One region of the Bacillus sp. NPDC094077 genome, then DNA from elsewhere that is predicted to be linked to it. Evidence: riboswitches for the same ligand, from Rfam matches in the RefSeq annotation. Region 1 holds a riboswitch; the other holds the start of a gene.
What was found. A riboswitch is a leader RNA that binds a small molecule or an ion and turns the genes downstream of it on or off. The one in region 1 is predicted to bind S-adenosylmethionine.
Positions count from the first base shown of each region.

Region 2: it holds a riboswitch for S-adenosylmethionine, as region 1 does, so the genes downstream of both, ACQKNR_RS24365 (MetQ/NlpA family ABC transporter substrate-binding protein) here and metI (cystathionine gamma-synthase/O-acetylhomoserine thiolyase) in region 1, are expected to answer to the same signal.

Region 1 covers NZ_JBNNUF010000001.1:759,705-768,637, reverse strand. Annotated here, with positions in the region: gene glcK (glucokinase) at 11-994, shown strand; gene ACQKNR_RS03990 (DUF2759 domain-containing protein) at 1,076-1,249, opposite strand; gene ACQKNR_RS03985 (MBL fold metallo-hydrolase) at 1,420-2,049, shown strand; gene ACQKNR_RS03980 (class I SAM-dependent methyltransferase) at 2,059-3,171, shown strand; gene ACQKNR_RS03975 (ArsR/SmtB family transcription factor) at 3,317-3,607, opposite strand; gene ACQKNR_RS03970 (cysteine hydrolase family protein) at 4,154-4,666, opposite strand; gene metC (cystathionine beta-lyase) at 4,836-5,999, opposite strand; gene metI (cystathionine gamma-synthase/O-acetylhomoserine thiolyase) at 5,996-7,108, opposite strand; SAM riboswitch class I at 7,355-7,464, opposite strand; SAM riboswitch class I at 7,667-7,776, shown strand; gene ACQKNR_RS03955 (bifunctional homocysteine S-methyltransferase/methylenetetrahydrofolate reductase) at 7,848-8,933, shown strand, end outside.
Region 2 covers NZ_JBNNUF010000014.1:55,896-64,828, reverse strand. Annotated here, with positions in the region: gene ACQKNR_RS24380 (SDR family oxidoreductase) at 1-239, shown strand, start outside; gene ACQKNR_RS24375 (methionine ABC transporter permease) at 277-945, opposite strand; gene ACQKNR_RS24370 (methionine ABC transporter ATP-binding protein) at 920-1,960, opposite strand; gene ACQKNR_RS24365 (MetQ/NlpA family ABC transporter substrate-binding protein) at 1,973-2,785, opposite strand; SAM riboswitch class I at 2,870-2,984, opposite strand; gene ACQKNR_RS24360 (NAD(P)-dependent alcohol dehydrogenase) at 3,065-3,973, opposite strand; gene ACQKNR_RS24355 (FAD-binding protein) at 4,174-5,610, shown strand; gene ACQKNR_RS24350 (MFS transporter) at 5,607-6,140, shown strand; gene ACQKNR_RS24345 (DUF3981 domain-containing protein) at 6,219-7,940, shown strand; gene ACQKNR_RS24340 (multidrug effflux MFS transporter) at 8,057-8,933, shown strand, end outside.

The sequences.
Region 1 (8,933 bases):
GGTAAACAACATGGAAGAGAAATGGTTAGTTGGTGTTGATCTTGGTGGTACAACGATTAAATTAGCATTTATTAATGTGTACGGTGAAATTTTACATAAGTGGGAAATACCTACGAATACAAATGAGCAAGGAAAACATATTACACTTGATGTAGCGAAAGCAATCGATAAAAAGCTAGAAGAGTTAGGTGAATTAAAAAGCAAGTTAATTGGTATTGGTATGGGAGCTCCTGGTCCTGTACATGTGGCATCTGGAATGATTTATGAAGCGGTTAATTTAGGATGGAAAAACTATCCGTTAAAAGATTTACTAGAAGTAGAAACAGGATTACCTGTTGTGATTGATAATGATGCAAACTTAGCAGCACTTGGTGAAATGTGGAAAGGTGCTGGCGAAGGAGCAAAAGATTTAATTTGTATGACACTTGGTACTGGTGTTGGTGGTGGTGTAATCGCCAATGGTGAGATTGTACACGGTGTAAGCGGTGCTGCTGGTGAGATTGGACATATTACAGTCGTTACGGAGAATGCTTTCCCATGTAATTGCGGGAAGTCTGGTTGTTTAGAAACAGTAGCCTCTGCAACAGGTATTGTGCGTGTTGCTATGCAAAAAATACAAGAGACTAATAAAGAAAGTCTGTTACGTTCTATGTTAGCGGAAGAAGGGCGTATTACATCAAAAGATGTATTTGAAGCGCATGGACAAGGTGATGAACTAGCAGGTGAAGTAGTAGAAAAAGTAGCTTCTTATTTAGGGTTAGCTGTAGCGAACCTTTCTAGCACGCTGAACCCTGAGAAAATTGTTATTGGCGGTGGCGTGTCTAAAGCTGGAGATGCACTATTAGAACCAATTCAACGCTATTTCGAGCAATATGCTTTCTCACGTGCTGTAAAGAGTACAAAGTTAGCAATTGCAACACTTGGTAATGATGCAGGTGTTATCGGGGGAGCGTGGCTTGTAAAAAAGCACAAATACGAAGCGAAGATGTTATAAATAGTGAAATATGAAAAGAGGAAGGGAAAACCCTTCCTCTTTTTGTGTGAAATCTTGATGAAAAGTATAACTGAAAATGAATTAAGCTGCTGGTGGGTACCCGCTATATAGAACAGTCATGATCGTAAACCATCCGAAAACGAGTACAGTTGCAATTGCAAAACCGCTCGCGAAAAAGTTCTTTTCGCGGAGAGTTCTAAGCGTAGCAAATACAGCTAACAGAGTGACAAGTGCAAAAATAATAACAAGGCCCATACAATATCCTCCTCTGTCTACCCATTCTTTAATATGAGTTTTTAGAATATTTACTCTTTTATATTGTACATGTTTTAAAAATGATTGTCGAGATAGCATCCTTTCTTTTCCTAAGAGAAAGAAATGTTGTATCATTAAAAGTAAGTTTAATAACTGGAGGAGATTTTCATATGAAATGGACACAAATGCCGTTAGGACCACTACAAACGAATGCTTATATTTTAACGAATGATCAAAATGAGTGTATTATCTTTGATCCTGGTCACGAGGGAGAGAAGCTCGTTACATATTTACAAAAAGAACAATTAAAGCCATTGGCAGTTTTATTAACACATGCTCATTTTGATCATATTGGTGCTGTTGATGCGGTGAGAGACGCTTTCCATATTCCTGTATACGTACATAAAGAAGAAGCAGATTGGTTAGGGGATGCAACTGTAAATGGCTCTCAAATTTTTATGATGAACCGCAGTATTACAGCAAAGCCAGCAGATCATATTATTGATGCAGAGGGTGCATTAACAATTGGTTCATTTAACTTTGAAATTTTTGAAACACCAGGACACTCTCCAGGAAGCATTTCTTATTATTGTAAAGAGGCGAATGCCGTGTTTTCTGGTGATGTATTATTCCAAATGAGCATCGGAAGAACGGATTTACCTGGTGGAAGTTTTGCTGAATTAATTGGAAGTATTGAAGAGAAATTATTTGTATTACCAGATGAAACCGCGGTGCTATGTGGACATGGTCCAGAAACAAGCATTGGTTTTGAAAAAGAAAATAATCCATTTTTACAATAAGGAGTTATTATGGGGATGGAGCTCATTTTAAGAGAATGGATGGGGAAAGAGAAGGATTATTCAATTTCATATAGTACGTATATGAACCTCGTATTGTATACAGAAGGACATGGCTATTATATGAAGGAACGTGAAAAGATTGGAAGACAAGGGGATTTTTTTACAAGTAGCAACGTATCCTCTGTTTTTGCAAAAACTTTTGCTAAGTTTTTTATTCGTCTTGTTGAAAATGGTGAAGTTGCTCCGAATATTTGTGAGATTGGCGGAGGGACAGGAAAGTTTGCCTATGATGTTTTACAAGAATGGAAGCAATTATCCCCGGAAACCTTTATCGATTTAAATTATTCAATGATTGAATTGAGCCCTTTTCATAGAAAATTACAGCAGGAGAATCTGTGCTCATTTTCTAATGTGTCGTATTATACATCTTATAGTGAAATGGGAGAAGCATTCGAAGGGATTCTTTTTTCGAATGAGTTATTTGATGCATTTCCTGTTGAAGTAATTGAGAAGAGAAATGGAATGTTGTATGAAGTACGTATTACGTATACAGAGGAAGGAAATCTTGCTGAAGTATGTAGACCGTTAAATAAAAGAATAGGTCGATACTTATTGAAATATAATATTCATATTGCTGAAGGACAACGTTTTGAAGTGCCAATTGCGATGGAAGAGTATATAAAAGGAATTGCGAAATGGTTTCAAAAAGGTATATGTATTACAGTTGACTATGGCTACACAAAAGAAGAATGGATGCATCCTGCACATCACGAAGGAAGTTTACGTGGATATTATAAGCATAAGTTAATACGTAATCCTCTAGAACATCCGGGTGAAATGGATCTTACTACTCATATTCATTGGGATGAGCTAAAGGAGATTTTTAGCCTTCAAGGAATGAGTGCAGTATGGCATAAAAAGCAATCTGAGTTTTTGTTAGCGGCAGGAATATTAGAACAGCTTACGAGTCATCAAGATACGAATCCTTTTTCTGAAACTCAAAAACAAAATCGAGCAGTTCGTTCTATGATTTTGAATGGAGGATTAGGGAGTGTCTTTGATGTTGTTATACATACAAAAGATATGCAGAATTCACATGTGAATCGATATTTAACAATATGAAAAAAACAAGACACAGTATATTTCTGTGTCTTGTTTTTTAATACGACTTATGTAGTATTATATATTTCCTCTCATGATATATATTTATATTAAAGATATGAGATGAAATATATAGAATACGTTCTTTTTCTCTGTTTATTAGTCCCTAACCTAATAATACGCGAACGAGTTGAATAATTGTTTCGTTTTCTACTTTGTAGTAAATTTCTAATCCTTTTCTTTCACTGGAAACGATTTTAGCACTTTTTAACTTTGCTAAATGCTGTGAAATTGTAGATTGTGGCATGTTTAAGCCAGTGTACATTGTAGAAACGTTGCTTGGACCACGCTCGATTAATCCTTTTACAATACATAAACGAACAGGATGAGCAAGTACTTTCAATAATTCTGCATTACTTTCATATAGTTCTAATTCTTTTTGAAAGGTTTCTAACATGTTCTTTTCCACCTCCGTGTGAGCTGTTATACCATACTATACATACCAAAAAATTAAAGAAAAGAAAACAGTTGTTGCAGAAAAAAAGTCCTAAAGTAAAGAAATTGTAAGAAAAGAGACCCTGATGTAAATAAAATAAATAAATTAGCACGGTTTTGTAAAATGACATTTTTGGGTGAAAATTTCGATGCATTTTAAAAATTGAAAGATATAGATATATTTGTAACACAATTTTATCATGATTTTCTTATTCTTTCAAATGAATATACAAAATTTTTAAAATAATATGACAAAGGAATTGTAATGTTATATATAGAATATAAAGCAGGTTAAAAAGAAAAGAAGCTGAATGTAATCTGTTTCTGTATGGTGATAATGAAATACTTGAGTGTAGCTAATAAATCTTAGAATGATCAAGTCATTAGTCATTTATCCCGCTATTTACGGGCAGTAAGACTCCCACCTCGAAATTCGGCGAATGCGAGGAAGTTAGGTGGGAGATAGTTGCCCGTAAAACCCCCACTGATTATTAGCCTTCACTTTATTCTAGAGTTCGTCTTTTATCAACTTTAAAAATCTATGGTTCCATATATTCTCATAAAAATCAATTGTCTCTTTTGCGGACATAAATGGATTATTTAACGTAGAGGTTGTTTTTTGTACCATGAAGTTTTCGTATCCGAGTCCGTGGGCAAATTTAATTGTAGCATCCATACAGTACTCTGTTTGGGCACCGCAAAATTCAATACGATTTACAGATAATTTGTCTAAAATCTCTTTTAAGTTTGTTTTATAAAATGAATTTGCATGCGTTTTTCTTACAAAAAAATCTTGTTCTTGAACATCTAGATCGGTATGAATAGCCCAAAGTTCCTTTTCTGGTACTAAATCATCATCACAATGTTGAACAAAAATGATGGGTTTATTGGAATTTCTGTATGAAGAAAGTCTTTTATTTACTTTTTTAAGTAAATTTTGTAAATCGAATAAATGCTCACCGCTATAGCATACCCCATTTTGTAAATCGATAACGATTAAAATATCTGCACAAGTATCCATTCTTTTTCCCCCTTTTATTTCTTAATATATCAATAAATCCATTACTTGGAAATAGATAGTATGATTTTATTTTTTAATGAACTATACAACAAGAAAAGACATGAAAACGAATATGTTAGACAGCATAAAAAGAAGATATGATAACTTAATTTCATATCTTCTTTTCACTCTATGCATTTACAGGTTCTTCTACGTAAGAAAGGGCATTTTCGAAATCGGATATTAAATCGTTAACATTTTCCAGGCCAACTGATAAGCGGAGCAATGAATTAGAGATTCCTCTTTCATCACGAGCCTCTTGTGATAAAGCCGCATGTGACATTTTGGCTGGATAGGAAAGAATCGACTCGACAGCTCCTAAACTAACTGCAAAAACAGGTAATCTTACTTTTGATAAAAATTGGCGGAGTGCATCTTCTGACTGTAAAGTAAAAGATAGAACAGCTCCAGCTGATGTTGCTTGAGATTGTTGAATATCAAAACCAAGATGTGTTTGTAATCCCGGATAATAGACATTTTGAACTTTAGCGTGCTCTTGCAAATAATGTGCAACTTTATTGGCACTTGCAGATGAGTGCTCGAGACGTACATGCAATGTTTTTAGACCGCGAAGTACGAGAGAGCAATCTTGAGGTCCTAAAATAGCACCAAATGCATTTTGTAAAAATCCAAGTTTTTGAGCGAGTTCGGCATCTTTTACGACTGCTAATCCTGCAGTAACATCACTATGACCAGCAATAAATTTTGTAGCGCTGTGAAGAACAACATCGGCACCAAGATCAAGTGGCTTCTGGAATAGTGGTGTCAAAAATGTATTATCAACAAAAGTAAGAGCACCGATAGATTTTGCGAGTTTAGAAACAGCGCGGATATCTGTCACTTTTAAAAGTGGGTTAGAAGGTGTTTCTACATAAAAGAGCTTCGTATTTGGTTTAATGTTTTGTTTGATTTCTTCTACATTTGTCATATCAACAAATGTATGTGAAACACCGTAACGAGAGAGTACTTCAGTTATAATTCGGTAAGTGCCTCCGTATACGTCTTCTGAAATGAGTACGTGATCGCCTTGTGAAAGGAGGAGAAATGCAGTAGAAATCGCTGCAATGCCTGATGCAAAGGCGAATCCCTTTGTTCCGCCCTCTAATAAAGCGATAATATCTTCAAGAGCTTCACGAGTTGGATTACCCGATCGACTATAGTCATATTTTCCGAACGTATCTACATCAAACTGGTGAAAAGTTGATGTGTTATAGATGGGAACGTTAACAGCCCCGGTTTGTGTATCATGTTTATATTGGTTGTGTAGTAAGAGTGTATCTATAGAATAACTCATATTCTTACACCTTCTTTTACAAATTTAATGGCCTGTTTTAAATCTTGAATTAAATCGTTACTATTTTCAATGCCGACGGAGAATCGAAGAAGACGATTGCATACACCGTTTGCCGTTCTGATTTCTTCAGGAATATCAGCATGCGTTTGTGTTGCTGGATAAGTCATTAAACTTTCTACACCACCAAGACTTTCGGCAAATGTAATTAAGGATAAAGATTGTAAGAATGGATTAATCCATGTTTCATCTTGTAGACGAAATGAAATCATACCGCCTCTACCCGGATAAAATACATCTGTCACACCGTCTTCATCGTTCAAATAAGCAACAACTGCTTTCGCATTTTCTTCATGTTGTCTCATTCGAAGCGCTAAAGTTTTCATACCACGAATTAATAGCCATGAGTCAAATGGACTTAGGACAGCACCGGAGGCATTATGATAATGAGCGATTTCCTCGCAAAGTTCCTTTCCTTTTGCAACGACAAGTCCGCTTAGTACATCGTTATGCCCACCTAAATATTTCGTTGCACTATGAAGTACGATATCGGCACCTTCTGTTAATGGTTGCTGTATATAAGGCGTGTAGAATGTGTTGTCTACAATAAGAAGTAGTCCATGTCTTTTTGCGACAGTTGCGATAGCTGCGATATCAGTAACTTGCATTAATGGATTAGTCGGGGTTTCTATGAAAATAGCTTTTGTTTCATTTGTGATAGCTTGCTCAATTTGTTTAATAGATTGTGTATTTACGTATCTACATCGAACATTCCACTTTTTTTCATGCTCAGAAAATAAGCGATACGTTCCCCCATATAAATCTTCAGATACAATAAGTTCATCTCCAGAACGGAATAACGAAAGGACGAGGAGAACAGCTGCCATACCTGAACTACAGGCGTAACCTTGTTCGCCACTTTCTAAGTCTGCGATTGCCTGTTCTAAAAGACCGCGAGTTGGATTTCCTGTTCGTGAATAGTCAAATCCAGTAGATTTACCAATTCCTTCGTGACGATAAGCGGTTGAGAAATAAACAGGCGGGTTAACAGTTCCTGTTGTAGTTTCGCTGCGGTTTCCGATTTGTGCTAGTTTTGTTTCAATAGTTGACATGTGAAAATTCCTCCTTTTTAAATTGAACAGTGAAGTGAATATAAAGTGAAACTTTAATCAGTGGGGGTTTTGTTCATCCCCCGCTGATTATTAGTTGAACCAATCGGGCTTTTACGGGCAGTCCGACTCCCAACTAACTTCTTTGCTCCAGCCGAATTTTGAGGTGGGAGTCTTACTGCCCTCAAATAGCGGGATAAAATAAAAAAAGCCTTCTAAGAAGAAGGCTTTCGTTTGAATAGAGTCTTCTTCTCATCTGTCAAATCTTTCACAATTTGCTGGAATTAGCACCTTATTAACAAATGTTAATGGTTGCTGAGGCGTCATAGGGCCAGTCCCTCTACCTCTCTAGATAAGAATGTTCGTATGAAATTTTATTATGGTTTTAACTTTACATCAAAAGATAATTGAATTGCAACTCTATTTTAAATAATTTTTATTTTTCCGCAAGTGTCATTGACTTTTGTATTTGTGCATGCTAAATTTATTAAAAAATTAACAAACATTGTTAAAAGGGGAACGCATTTCCTTTTAGCTACATAAATAAAATATATAGACAAACTCTTATTGAGAGCGGTGGAGGGAAAGGCCCTGTGAAACCCGGCAACCTTCAAACGAAATGTTTGAAACGGTGCTAATACCTGCAAAACGAATGTTTTGCATAATAAGAGGCGGAACAATTATGTCCCCCTCTTCAAAGTGAAGAGGGGGTTTTTATATTGATAGAAATGAGGGGAGATTCGTGAAATTACTAGATTTATTATCAAAAGGAATTGTAATAGGTGATGGTGCGGTTGGAACGTTATTGCATTCACATGGTTTGCAAAGTAGTTTTGAAGAATTGAATATATCTGATCCAGACTTAATTATATCGATTCATAAACAATATGTAGCTGCTGGAGCAGATGTGATTCAAACAAATACGTATGGGGCAAATGAAGCGAAATTACGTATGTATGGATTAGAGAATCAAGTTGTTCAAATAAATAAAGCGGCAGTAAAACTTGCAAAAGCATCTGTTACAGAAAAAAATGCAATTTTAGGAACAATTGGTGGTATGAAACATATCGGAGCTGTTACAACGACTGATATGGAGAGAGAATTTATGCTACTTGAACAGGCAGGTGCTTTATTAGAAGAACAGGTGGATGGATTACTATTAGAGACTTTTTATGATGAGTTTGAATTAATCCATGCTGTTAAGGTGTTACGAAAACAAACGAATATTCCAATTGTAGCCCAATTAGCGTTACATGAGGCAGGTACGACTCAAAATGGAAATGATGTAAATGAAATATTAAAGCAGCTTTTAGATTACGGTGCAAATGTTGTTGGACTGAACTGTCAACTCGGGCCACTTCATATGACGGAAGCTTTTAAAATGATATCGATTCCGCAAAATGGCTATTTGTCAGCATACCCGAATGCAGGTCTCCCCAATTATGTGGAGGGACGTTACGTATATGAAGGGAGTCCGGCCTATTTCGAAGCGATGACACCAAAATTTATTGAACAAGGTATTCGGTTATTGGGTGGTTGTTGTGGTACCACTCCAGAACATGTTGAAAGTATGAAGCGTGCTATTGCAAATGTTGCACCTGTAATAGAAAAGGAAACGATTCAAAGACCAAAAGTAGTTCATACACATGAAAAACGTTCGAAAGCTCACGTCACTCTCGCAGAGAAGGCAAAGAAACAAACGACAGTTGTAGTGGAATTAGATCCACCGAAAACGCTAGATACGCAGCGTTTTTTTGAAGGCGCAAGAGCACTGAAAAGAGCGGGGGCGGACGCTATTACACTAGCAGACAATTCATTAGCGTCACCA
Region 2 (8,933 bases), on a different contig from region 1:
CTAGTACGTTATCAGCAGAAGTGGCCCACCTAGGAATAACAGTGAATGCAATTAACCCAGGTCCAACTAATACAGGATGGATGAATGAAGAGATACAGCAAGGATTAAAGCCAATGTTTCCTTCTGGTAGAATTGGTGAGCCAAAGGATGCAGCAAGACTAATTAAGTTTTTGGTAAGTGAAGAAGCAGAGTGGATTACTGGACAAGTTATTCATTCAGAAGGTGGATTTAAAAGATAAAAAGAAGGTATCTCATTTCGGTGAGATACCTTCTTTTTTAATCTTTCTTTAATCTCCGTGCAACACCATTCCCTAAAGACTGTAATCCTTGAACGAGGATAATCAAAATAAAGACGGTTGCATACATTACTTCAGGTTCATAGCGTAAATGTCCGAAGCGATATGCCAAGTCCCCTAGCCCACCAGCGCCTACAAGACCAGCCATTGCTGTTGCGCCAATTAAGCCAATTGTTGCGATTGTTAATCCGAGTACAAGAGATGGGCGTGCTTCTTTAACCATGACGTGCCAAATGATTTTTATAGTAGAGACTCCCATTGCTTGGTAAGCTTCAATAACACCACGATCCACTTCTAGTAAAGCTGTCTCCATTAAACGTGCGATATAAGGGGCTGTGAAGACAACAAGTGGTACGATAACACCTTGCACGCCAATGGATGTTCCCATTAGAAACTTTGTAAAAGGTAAAATGAAGAATAATAGAATGATAAATGGAAGAGAGCGAATGATATTAATAACTGTATTAAGAATAGGATAGATGATTTTATTTTCTCGCTGTCCACCAGGTCTTGTTAAAACAAGCGTGACACCAAGTGGTAATGCGATAAGGATAGAGATGAGTAATGAAATAGATGTCATTTGAAATGTTTGAATTGTTGCTTCCCATATTACTTTACCCCATTCATCCAAAAAGGACTTGTTTTCCATAATCTGTTCTACCTCCTTCTACGATGATCCCTTGCTCTTGTAAAAATGATAAAGCACGGTTTACTTCATTTTTTTCACCTTGCATATGAACGACCAGTTTCCCATATGCCTCATATTTTAACTGCGTAATATTACCGGATAAAATATGAGGATATACTTGGAAACGTTTTGTAGCGACAGCTAGTGCTGGTTCTCCTGAAGAATTTCCTATAAAAGAAAGTGTTACAATTTCACCAGTAGTTTGTAATTCTTTTTGTACTTCTTCTGGAATTTTCGCTGCAAATGCGCTATTTACAAATTTCTTCGTTGTTACATGTTGTGGATTTGTGAAAATATCTTTCACAGTCCCGCTTTCGACTATAGATCCATGCTCCATAACGGCAACTCGGTCACAAATACGCTGGATGACATTCATTTCATGTGTAATGAGTAAAATCGTGATTCCAATTTCCTCATTGATTTTTAATAACAAATCAAGGATAGAATCGGTTGTTTCTGGATCTAATGCGCTCGTTGCTTCATCACTTAATAAAACCTCGGGTTCATGTGATAGTGCACGAGCAATCGCAACACGCTGTTTCTGGCCGCCAGAAAGTTCGCTCGGATAAGCATCTTTTCGATTGAAAAGATTGACAATGCGTAAATACTTTTCTACTCTATTTTCAATTTCCGCTTTTGGAATGCCAGCAAGGCGTAACGGTAATGCGATATTTTCATAAACGGTAACAGTTTTAAGTAAATTGAATCCTTGAAAAATCATTCCGATTTTTTGTCTCGCTTTTGCTAGTTCTTTTGTCGACAAAGTTGTTAAGTCTTGATTGTTTACAATGATATTTCCTGTCGTTGGTTTTTCTAATAAATTTACACAGCGGATTAATGTACTTTTACCAGCGCCACTATATCCGATGATTCCAAATACTTCGCCCTTTGCCACTTTAAGAGAAGTTGATTTAAGAGCTTCGACATTCCCCTTTTTTGTTGAAAATACTTTGGAAATATTTTTTAATTCAATCATTATAGTCAGCTCCTACCAAGACGGTAAAACAGAACCATCAAATTTTTTCTCAATGAAATCTTTTACTTCTTTAGATTGATAAGCTTTCTTTAATTTATTTACGACAGCATCATCTTTATTTTCAGTACGAACAACGACCCAGTTCACATATGGTGAATCTTTTCCCTCGCGGAAAATAGAATCTTTCGCTGGACTTAATTTTGCACCTAATGCAAAGTTTGTATTAATTGCCGCTGCTTTCACTTCACTTAGCTGTGTTGGTAATTGAGATGCCTCTAATTCAACAATCTTTAAATTTTTTTGGTTTTCAATTACATCTTTCGCAGTCGCTTTTTCTGTAGCCTTTGGATCAACTTTTAAAACCCCTGCTTTTTCAAATAACTTTAAAGCTCGAAGTTCATTTGTCGGATCATTTGGTACAGCAATTGCGTCGCCCTCTTTTAATTCTTTTATATCTTTTAAGCTTTTAGAATATACGCCCATAGGGAATGTTACTGTTGAAAATACTTCAGTTAATTTCATGTTGCGTTCGGCTTTAAATACATCTAAATATGATTTCGTTTGATAGCTATTTACATCAAGGCTTTTTTCATCTAACGAAACGTTTGGTGCTACGTAATCATTAAATACTTTTATATCAATTTCGAGACCATCTTTTGCCGCAACTTCTTTAACCTTTTCAAAAATTTGTTCATGTGGTCCACCTGTTACACCGACAGTAATTTTTTTCTCATCTAATGTTTTTACCTCTTTATCTGAATTTGCGCTACATGCGCCTAATAATAGTACTGCTCCACTTACAATGCTCAATAATACTTTCTTCATCTATAATTCCCCCTTAATATACGTTCCAGAATAAAAAGCACCTCTCAAAATAAGAGAGGTGCCGAATATACGAAATAGGTTCCTCTCTTATCTTCCAAAACGAAAACTCGTTTTGCAGGAATTAGCACCTTAGCTTATACGTTATAAGCTCGGTTGCCGGGCATCATCGGGCCAGTCCCTCCGCCACTCTTGATAAGAGTATGTATATGTAGTTTTTAAATATGGTACTAATAGTAAATCTTACAAAAGGAATTGTCAACGTTATTTTCTGAATATATTTTATTTTAAGGTAATCGAAACGTTGCCTTTCTTATGGCCCATTTCTACATACGTATGAGCTTCTGCAACTTCTTCTAATCGGTAAGTTCTATCAATAATAGGTTTTAGCTTTTCTGTTTCAGCTAGTTGTTTGAGTAGGTTCATATCGTCTTTACTGACTTTTGCCATCGTTCCATTAACAGATACATATTTTCCATTAGGCATTAATGCACTTGTACAAAGAGACTTATTATATTTTCCGACTGCATCAAATATAATATCGTAGCGCTCGCCTCGTTCAGTAAAATCCTCTTTCGTATAATCAATTGCGTTATCAGCCCCTAAAGATTTTACTAAATCAAAATTTGAATTACTACAAACAGCTGTAACAGTCGCGCCGAAATGTTTAGCAAGTTGCACAGCAGCTGTCCCTACTGACCCAGAGGCACCGTATATAAGTACTTTTTGCCCTTTCCTTATATGTCCTTTTCTTAGAAAGTGTAATGCTGAAGTTCCACCAAAAGGAATAGTAGCAGCTTCTTCGTATGTTAAATTGTTTGGTTTTAAGGTAATTAGCCCACTTTCATGTACACATGTATATTCAGCATAAGCACCAGCATGGAGTCCAGTTAATGCAAAGACAGAATCTCCTTTTTTAAATTGAGTTACATCCGATCCAATGTTCTCAACCTCTCCAGCTAATTCTACGCCAAGTATAGGGTTTCTCGGTTTTCTAAAACCTAATACAATTCGCATAGGAATCCAAAATAAAAGTGGACTAGTAAAGCTTCGCATTCTACAATCTCCAGTTGTTACACTTGTTGCATGAATCTTAACTAATACTTCATTCTTTTTAGGATCAGGTTTCTTTACGTCTTGAAGTTTGAGAACGTTAGGTGGCCCGTATTTTGTGCAAATAATTGCTTTCATAGCGACCTCCTGAATTAAGTTGTTTTTCTCTATATCATATTTAAATGCTTTTTAAATCATGCTTATAGTTTCACTTCATAATAAGTAAAAGAAAGGTAGTTCTTTTTTACAGTGTAGTATTTTCCTTTTAAGAAAGTAGTTACAATAAAAATAAAGAGAAGTACTAGTGAGGTTAGAATTTCAAACGAGGAGAGTGCCATTTGAAAAAAAGAAAGATAGCAGTTGTAATTGTAGCGTATACAGCGTTGCTCACGACATCTATACATACATATAAAGAGCAATTGGATCATCCTATTATGAGCGATGTAGGGAAGTTGCTTCCAACAAAGATTAAACGTGTGGAAAATGCTGAGGATGAGAGTTCATTAAAAAAGCTGGTGCAAGATGCAAATGTTTCTGGAGAGAAGATTTCCATTGCAGGTATGCAACACAGCCAAGGCGGGCAGACGTATTATCCGAACGGCACGATGCTTGATATGAAAGGATATAATAAAATATTAGAATTTGATCCAGAGAAGAAGCGGATTACAGTCCAAAGCGGTGTCACGTGGAATGATATTCAGAAGAAAATTAATCCATACGGTCTTGCAGTTCAAGTTATGCAATCGCAAAATATTTTTACAGTCGGTGGTTCATTAAGCGTAAACGTACATGGACGTGATATTCGTCATGAAGCATTGATTGATACGGTCGAATCATTTCGACTATTAATGGCAGATGGTACTGTACGTAATGTAAGCAGGGAAGAGAATAAGGAGTTATTCCCATATGTCATTGGTGGTTACGGATTATTTGGTGTCATTTTAGATGTGACCCTAAAGTTAACGGATGATGAATTATATGAAATGCACACGAGAATGATAGATTATAAAGAATACGCGTCTTATTTCAAAGAGAAAGTGAAAAAAGATGAAAATGTTCGTATGCATTTAGCTCGTATTTCTGTTGCTCCAAACTCATTTTTAAAAGAGATGTATGTAACGGATTATACATTGGCACAAAATCAAAATATGAGGGAAGAGTACAGTAAATTAAAAGAAGAAAATATTATAGCTGCACCAAAATTTTTGCTTGGATTATCGCGTTATAGTGATTGGGGGAAGAATGCATTTTGGGATATACAAAGAAGTTATTTTGAACGTACAGATGGTAAGTACGAAACTCGAAATAATGTAATGAGATCTGATAGTGCTTTTATGGAATATGATAATCCGAACTTGACCGAAGTTTTACAAGAGTATTTTGTACCAATAGATAGTTTTGCAGGGTATATAGATGATTTACGAAGTGTTTTAAATGAAGAGGAATTAAACCTTCTTAACATTACAATCCGCTACGTAGAAAAGAATGAGAATGCGGTGCTATCTTATGCGAAAGATGATATGTTTGCGCTTGTACTTCTAATTAATCAAGGGCGCTCTGAAGAGGAAATAAAGAAAACAAAAGTGGTCATTCAGAAGATGATTAATGTTACTTTAGAGCATAATGGGAGCTATTATTTACCTTACTATTCTTATCCAGCAAAGGAACAGCTAAAGAAAGCATATCCTCGCATGGATGAATTTCTTCAGAAAAAGAAAGAGGTAGACCCGGAGGAAAGATTTGTGAATTTATTTTATAAGGAGTATAGCAAATGACATATAGAAGATTTGTAGCTTCACAAAGCATTATTATGATGGCCGGTAGTATGGTATTTCCCTTTTATATATTATTGCTTCGGAATGTTGGAAATAGTTTCTCGCAGTTTGGCTGGGCATACGGCTTATTTGCTTTAACTTCAGCTCTAGTATATCCATTAGTTGGGAGAATTTCTGATAGAGTGGGTGATAGAAAGCTATTAATTGTATACGCTTGGTCCATGGCTATATTAATGCTTTGTTTTCCTATCGCAACAGAAGTTTGGCATGTATATATTCTTCAAATTGTAATGGGAGTTTTAGGTGCTGTACAGCGTAATACTGAGAAAACGTCGTTAGCGCGAAAGGTTGCGCATAAGGAAGCTGGTTATGAAATTGGAAAGTACCATGTATGGACATCGATTGGTGGTGCAGTAGCTGTTATCGCAACAGGTTACTTAGTGGATTTCTTAACGATTGGTACGATTTTTTATATTGCCTCAGTGTTGTATATGGTAAGTGGATTTGTGTTAAGTAGTAAAAAAATATAATCATTCCCATTTCTACCTGATTCCCCTTTATTTGTTATACTTAAGGAGAAGATAAAAGAAAAGGGGACATTGCCTTTGATAAAATTTTTAGTTTTAGCTATTCTCACTTTGTTTTTGATTCCATGGACAAGAAGCAGTAGTAATAAACTTCGAGCGGTGGATAAGAAAGGGGATGAGGAGGTTGTAAAGGGTAAAAAATCATCTATTTTAGTCATTCCTATTTTATTTTGGATTGGTATTGCAATCTATGAATATTTTTGGCTAATTGATGATCGAGCAGATTCAATTCTTACTCATTATTCTGTTGCAGTAGCAATTTTAATTGGGCTTGTTTTATTTTCACAAGAGAAGATAGGAAAATTAGAAGGTACGTTAAAAGGACTTCTAATGTTTGTTTTACTCGCAAGTTACGGCTATTTTGGTTATTTGTACGATATAGTAATCTCGCAAAAGAAATATGATTCTGTTGTGAAGGTAGAGAAAGATATTTCAGAGCCATTTACTGAAAATGATCAGCCGTTTACAGTGCCGCCAAAGACAGCTGAGAATAAGATGAAAAAAGTATTTGGAGATATTCCGAAAGTAGCTTATTTTGAGCTAGGTGAATTAACGCCACAAATGGTAAACGGTGAGGCTTTATATGTAGCGCCGATTGAAGTTTCAGGCTTTTTTAAAGCAAGGAAAGCGGAGACAATTCCAGGTTATGTAACGATGTCAGGTACGAATCCTGACGCGGAAGCGAAACTGCACCTCGGTTATAAGATGAAATATGTGCCAAGCATGTTTTTCGGGAATAATTTAGAGCGTGTTGTGCGAAAAGCGGAACCAAATTTAATCTTTAAAGGGAAACCTAAATTTGAAGTTGATGATAAAGGGAAACCGTATTATACAATGACGTATGGTGAATTTATTTCAGGAAGATCTGGATTTGAGGTAGAGGGTGTTGTTGTTGTAGATGCACAAACAGGTGAAGTGAAAAGATACGATAAAGGAAAGGCACCTAAATTTGTTGATGGCGTATTAAATCATGAGACTGCATCTACGTTAAATACGTACTTCGGTAAATATATTCACGGATTTTGGAATACGAAGTTCTCACAAACTGATATGAAGATTCCAACTGAGTGGGGAACGAAAGAAGGCGTTACACCAATCTTCGGTAAGGATGGAACGCTATATTACTTTACTGATTTCACTTCTCCGAAAGAAGGAGTAGATTCTGCGTTAGGTTACTCACTCATTGATGCGCGTACAGGTAAGTTGTATTACTATAACGGAAAAGAAGTAAAAGGAATTATGGACGGTTCAGCTGCTTCGGAAGTAGTGGATAATTCCTTTAAGAGAGAGAAATGGCATGGGACGATGCCAGTTATTTATAATGTGTATGGTAAACCTTCTTGGATTGTACCTGTTATTGATGACGGAGGATTAGTACGTGCTCATACTGTCATCTATGCTTCCAATGCGAAGATATTTGCAACAGGCTCGACGCAAAAAGAAGCACTTGAGAATTATAAAAATGCGCTAAGCGGAAGTGGAGATTCATTTAGACCGACTTCAAATGGAAAAGAGGCGCAAAAAGAAGGTATTGTACAACGCGTATATAAAGAAAAATCAGGTGAAAATACAATTGTGTATGTACTGTTAGAGAACGAACAAAAAGTATTTATGATACCTGTGAAAAAATTCCCATATGCTATGTTTACAGAAGTGGGGGATCCAATTCAAATCACATATTTAGATACAGGAGAGGCGATGTCATCCGTATCTAAATTTACAAATAGCAATTTGAAAAAGTAAAGCGATAGAGATTCTATCGCTTTTTTACATTATTAAACAGGAAAATACGGGATACTTGACGTATATTTATGTTGTAACTATAATTGTTACGATTCGACATTTATATGAAAGGGTGAATGGAAAAAGTGAATGGAGTTAATCACGAAGTATATAAACCTGTAAAGACAAACAGGTTATGGATGATTCTTGTATTAGGGACACTTACGGCAATTGGGCCATTATCTATTGATATGTACTTGCCTTCGTTGCCGAAATTAACGGATGATTTACAAACAGGTGCATCTCTCGCACAGCTTACATTGACAGCTTGTTTGCTTGGGCTTTCGGTAGGGCAATTATTCGTCGGTTCAATTAGTGATATTTACGGAAGGCGCAAACCTCTTATTATTGCTCTTATTATTTATGTTGCTTCTTCATTACTTTGTGCTGTAGCACCGTCTATTTGGACTTTAGTACTTTTACGTTTCTTACAAGGTGCTTCAGGGTCTGCCGGCATCGTTATATCTCGTGCAATGGTAAGAGATATGTATTCAGGTTCTGAAATGACGAAGTTTTTCTCACTACTTATGTTAGTAAACGGAGCAGCGCCTATTTTGGCACCGATTATTGGAGGACAATTGTTACAGTTTACAACATGGCGCGGCGTTTTTATTGTTCTTGGAGCAATTAGTGTATTCATGCTAATATCAGCTACTTTCGTATTACGTGAAACATTACCGCCTGAAGAAAGAGAGACAGGTGGATTGTCAGGAACTATGGCAACATATGGAAAACTCCTGAAAGATCGTTTATTTATGGGATATGCATTGTCGCAAGGATTAGTAACGGCGGCAATGTTTGCTTATATTTCTGGTTCACCATTTGTGTTGCAAAATATATACGGAGCATCACCACAGCAGTTTAGTTTGTTCTTTGCGATTAACGGTATCGGTATTATTATTGCTAGCCAAATTACTGGCCGCTTAGCAGGGAAAGTTAATGAGAAAACTTTAT